Regions from separate parts of the Streptomyces sp. NPDC046881 genome, predicted to be linked through region 1. Evidence: riboswitches for the same ligand, from Rfam matches in the RefSeq annotation. Region 1 holds a riboswitch; the other holds the start of a gene.

Region 1 (2,191 bases):
TCGCCGAGACCGTCCGCAGCGACTCCCCGAGCACCCCCGAACTCCTGGACGGCGTCGGTGAGGTGCTGGACCACTGGACGCTCGGCGCCCGCGAGTCCGCGGCCCTGGTCCGGGTCCTCGCGGACGCGAAGGGGCTGCGGCCCGCGGGCCAGGTGACGGACCGCCTCGGCCGCCCGGGGCAGGCGTACGTGTACCAGGGCGGGGGCGGCCGGCGGATGCTGATCCTCGACGCGCGCACCGGTGCCGTCCTCGGCCTGGAGACCACCTTCACCCGCGACGATCCCGCCTACGGGGTGAAGGCCGGGGACGTCATGGAGTACAGCGCCTGGATGCGCTGACCGCGCCGCCCGCCCGTCACACGCCCAGCTGGCGGGCGGCGGCCGTCACCGTCTGCTCCAGCAGCGTCGCGATCGTCATCGGGCCGACACCGCCCGGCACCGGCGTGATCAGCGCGGCCCGCTCCACGGCCGAGTCGAAGTCGACGTCACCGACGTTCCCCGGGTTGTAGCCCGCGTCCACGACGACCGCGCCCGGCTTGATGTCCTGCCCGCGGATCAGCCGCGGCCGGCCCACCGCGGCCACCACGATGTCCGCCTCGCGGACCGCCGCCGACAGGTCCCGGGTGCGCGAGTGGCAGTACGTGACGGTCGCGTCCCGGGCCAGCAGCAGCATCCCCACCGGCTTGCCGAGGATCGCGCTGCGGCCCACCACCACGGCCCGCTTCCCGGCCGGGTCGACGCCGTACTCGTCCAGCAGCCGCACGATCCCGCCCGGCGTGCAGGAGACGAAGCCCGGCAGCCCGAAGCTCATCGTGGCGAACGAGGCGAAGGTGACGCCGTCCACGTCCTTCTCCGGCGCGATCGCCTCGAACGCGGCCCGCTCGTCGACGTGGTCGCCCACCGGGTGCTGGAGGAGGATCCCGTGCACCCGCGGGTCGGCCGACAACTCCCGCAGCGTGCCGACGAGTTCCTCGGTCGTGGTGCTCGCAGGCAGCGCCACGTGCCGGGACTCGATACCGGCCGTGCGGCAGCGGTTCTGCTTCATGCGGACGTACGTCACCGACGCCGGGTCCTCACCGACGAGCACCGTCGCGAGGCACGGGGCGGTACCGGTGCGCTCGGTGACACCGGCGGCCTTCTTCGCGGTCTCCTCGACGATGCGGCGGGCGGGCGCGGTGCCGTCCATCAGCCGGGCCTGGGTCATGCTGCACACTCCTGAGCTGGATCGACTCTCCTCGCCCAGGCGCGCGGCAACCACCACGGACCGCTCCCCGGTGGTGCTCCACCTCAGCGCCAGTCACGGCCCGCGTACAGCGTAACCGAGAGCGCGTACGGCTTCGGCCCTCCTTCCGGCGTCCGCCGTACCCGCCGGGTCCTACTCGTCCCAGGCCTGGATGATGAGCTGATCGGTGATCTTGCCGTTCCGCAGGGTGACCATCGACTCGGCGAGGACCCGGGTGCCGTCCGCGTACTCGCAGGACTCGCTGTACGCGGCCTGGTCGCCCTGCATGACGCAGCGGTCCAGCTTGTGCGTCATGTCGCGGCTGTAGACGTCGTCCAGCAACTCGGCGATCTGGCTCCGGCCGTGCAGGACCGTGGGATGACTGGGCTGGTTGTTGCGGTCGACGATGCGGATCTCCGCGTCGTCCGCGTAGAGCGACAGCAGGTTGTTGCCGGTGTTGCCCTCGATGGCCCGGCGCAGTGTCTCGGTGTCGAAAGCGGACCCCGTCGCGGTACCCATGGTGACCTCCTTCAGGCGCCCGCGGCCCGGCCAGGAGCGGACCGCACGGGCCCCACCTCCGAGCGTCCTCCGCCCCGGCGGCCACGGCAAGCCCGGCCGCCGTCCTCCGCCTCACGGGTGAGCGCGGCCCGCCGCCCGTGTCCGGCCGGGGCCCGCGGCCGTTGCAGGGACATGATCTCAACACGACGCATCGCCGCCGCCGTCGGTCTGGCCGCCGGGATCGCCGGTCTCGCCGCCCCGCAGGCGAGCGCGGCGGACACCGGCGCACCGCTCGTCGGCAGGCTCGGCGCGCTCAGCACGCTGGACTCGCTCGCCGCCGGTGACATCCCGGCACCGCACAAGGACCGCGTCCCGCGGGTCAGCGAGCAGGTGGGCGAGCTGAAGCACCTCCGCGAGCTGAACCAGCTGAACCAGCTGGAGCAGGTCATCGCCCCCGCGGCGCCCCTGCTCG
Region 2 (2,191 bases), on a different contig from region 1:
CGCGGGGGTGCCGACGCGGATGCCGGAGGTGTACCAGGCGCCGTTCGGGTCGGCCGGGATGGCGTTGCGGTTGGTGACGATGCCCGACTCCAGCAGGGCCGCCTCGGCCTGGCGGCCGGTGAGGCCGTAGGAGGTGGCGACGTCGATCAGGCTGAGGTGGTTGTCCGTGCCGCCGGTGACCAGGGTGGCGCCGCGGCGGATCAGGCCCTCGGCGAGGGCGCGGGAGTTGTCGACGATGCGCTGGGCGTAGTCCTGGAAGGCGGGCTGCCGGGCCTCGGCCAGGGCGACGGCCTTGGCGGCCATGACGTGCGGGAGCGGGCCGCCGAGGACCATCGGGCAGCCGCGGTCGACCTGGTCCTTGAGGGAGTCGTCGCACAGGACCATGCCGCCGCGCGGGCCGCGCAGGGACTTGTGGGTGGTCGTGGTGACGATCTGGGCGTGCGGGACCGGGTCGAAGTCGCCGGTGAGCACCTTGCCCGCGACCAGGCCGGCGAAGTGCGCCATGTCGACCATGAGGGTGGCGCCGACCTCGTCGGCGATCTCCCGCATGATCCGGAAGTTCACCAGACGGGGGTACGCGGAGTAGCCGGCGACGATGATCAGCGGCTTGAACTCGCGGGCCTGGGCGCGCAGGGCCTCGTAGTCGACGAGGCCGGTGGCCGGGTCGGTGCCATAGGAGCGCTGGTCGAACATCTTGCCGGAGATGTTCGGGCGGAAGCCGTGGGTGAGGTGGCCGCCGGCGTCCAGGGACATGCCGAGCATGCGCTGGTTGCCGAAGGCCTGGCGCAGCTCGGCCCAGTCGGCTTCGCCGAGGTCGTTGATCTGGCGGACGCCGGTCTTCTCCAGGAAGGGTGCCTCGACGCGGTCGGCGAGGACGGCCCAGAAGGCGACGAGGTTGGCGTCGATGCCGGAGTGCGGCTGGACGTAGGCGTGGCGGGCGCCGAAGAGTTCGCGGGCGTGCTCGGCGGCGAGGGCCTCGACGGTGTCGACGTTGCGGCAGCCGGCGTAGAAGCGGCGGCCGATGGTCCCTTCGGCGTACTTGTCGCTGAACCAGTTGCCCATCGCGAGCAGGGTCGCCGGGGAGGCGTAGTTCTCGGAAGCGATCAGCTTGAGCATGCCGCGCTGGTCGGTGACCTCCTGGCCGATGGCGTCGGCGACGCGCGGCTCCACCGCGCGGATGACGTCGAGGGCGGCGCGGAAGGCCGTGGTCTCGGTGGAGGGGGAGACGGAATTCTCGGGCATCGGGGACCTCCGGACGGTGTGCGTACAGCGTTCACGTTCGGCCCAGGCGCACGGCACTCTTCCCGCTCGGACCGCTCCCTGATGGTCCGTCCCATCCCAGCGCGCCAGTCACGGCCCGTTCGTCAGACTACCGGGCGCGCCGGGCGGCGCAGGTCCCGCGTCCACCATGCGAGCGAGGATATGAAGGGGTTCGCCGTCGTTTCCGGACGTACTCGGGAGAGGCCGTGACCGCTGCTGAAGACCTGATCGCCGCCGCCGACGCGCACTGCGCGCCCACCTACCGCCCGCTGCCCGTGGTGATCGCCACCGGTGAGGGGGCGTGGCTGACGGACGTGGCGGGGCGGCGGTACCTGGACCTGCTGGCCGGTTACTCGGCACTGAACTTCGGGCACGGCAACCGGCGGCTGGCGGAGGCGGCCCGGCGGCAGCTGGACCGGGTGACGCTGACCTCCCGCGCCTTCTACCACGACCGGTTCGCGGCGTTCTGCACGGAGCTGGCCCGGCTGTGCGGGATGGAGATGGTGCTGCCCATGAACACGGGCACGGAGGCGGTGGAGAGCGCGATCAAGACGGCCCGGAAGTGGGGGTACCGGGTGAAGGGGGTGCCCGCGGAGATGGCGAAGGTCGTCGTGGCGGGCGGCAACTTCCACGGCCGTACGACGACGGTGATCAGCTTCTCCACGGATCCGGAGGCGCGGGCGGACTACGGGCCGTACACGCCGGGGTTCGAGATCGTGCCGTACGGCGATCTGACCGCGATGCGGGCGGCGCTCACCGAGAACACCGTGGCCGTGCTGCTGGAGCCGATCCAGGGCGAGTCCGGGGTGATCGTGCCGCCGGCCGGTTATCTGGCCGGCGTGCGGGAGCTGACGCGCGAGCGGAACGTGCTGTTCGTGGCCGACGAGATCCAGTCGGGCCTGGGCCGGACCGGGCGGACCTTCGCGTGCGA

What was found. A riboswitch is a leader RNA that binds a small molecule or an ion and turns the genes downstream of it on or off. The one in region 1 is predicted to bind ZMP and ZTP.
Region 2: it holds a riboswitch for ZMP and ZTP, as region 1 does, so the genes downstream of both, ABZ923_RS18920 (glycine hydroxymethyltransferase) here and ABZ923_RS41040 (bifunctional 5,10-methylenetetrahydrofolate dehydrogenase/5,10-methenyltetrahydrofolate cyclohydrolase) in region 1, are expected to answer to the same signal.

The regions. Positions count from the first base shown of each region.
Region 1 covers NZ_JBEYXJ010000218.1:1,712-3,902, forward strand. The annotation lists gene ABZ923_RS41035 (CU044_5270 family protein) at 1-338, shown strand, start outside; gene ABZ923_RS41040 (bifunctional 5,10-methylenetetrahydrofolate dehydrogenase/5,10-methenyltetrahydrofolate cyclohydrolase) at 355-1,203, opposite strand; ZMP/ZTP riboswitch at 1,230-1,310, opposite strand; gene ABZ923_RS41045 (nuclear transport factor 2 family protein) at 1,375-1,740, opposite strand; gene ABZ923_RS41050 (hypothetical protein) at 1,912-2,191, shown strand, end outside.
Region 2 covers NZ_JBEYXJ010000035.1:29,646-31,836, reverse strand. The annotation lists gene ABZ923_RS18920 (glycine hydroxymethyltransferase) at 1-1,242, opposite strand, end outside; ZMP/ZTP riboswitch at 1,276-1,364, opposite strand; gene rocD (ornithine--oxo-acid transaminase) at 1,467-2,191, shown strand, end outside.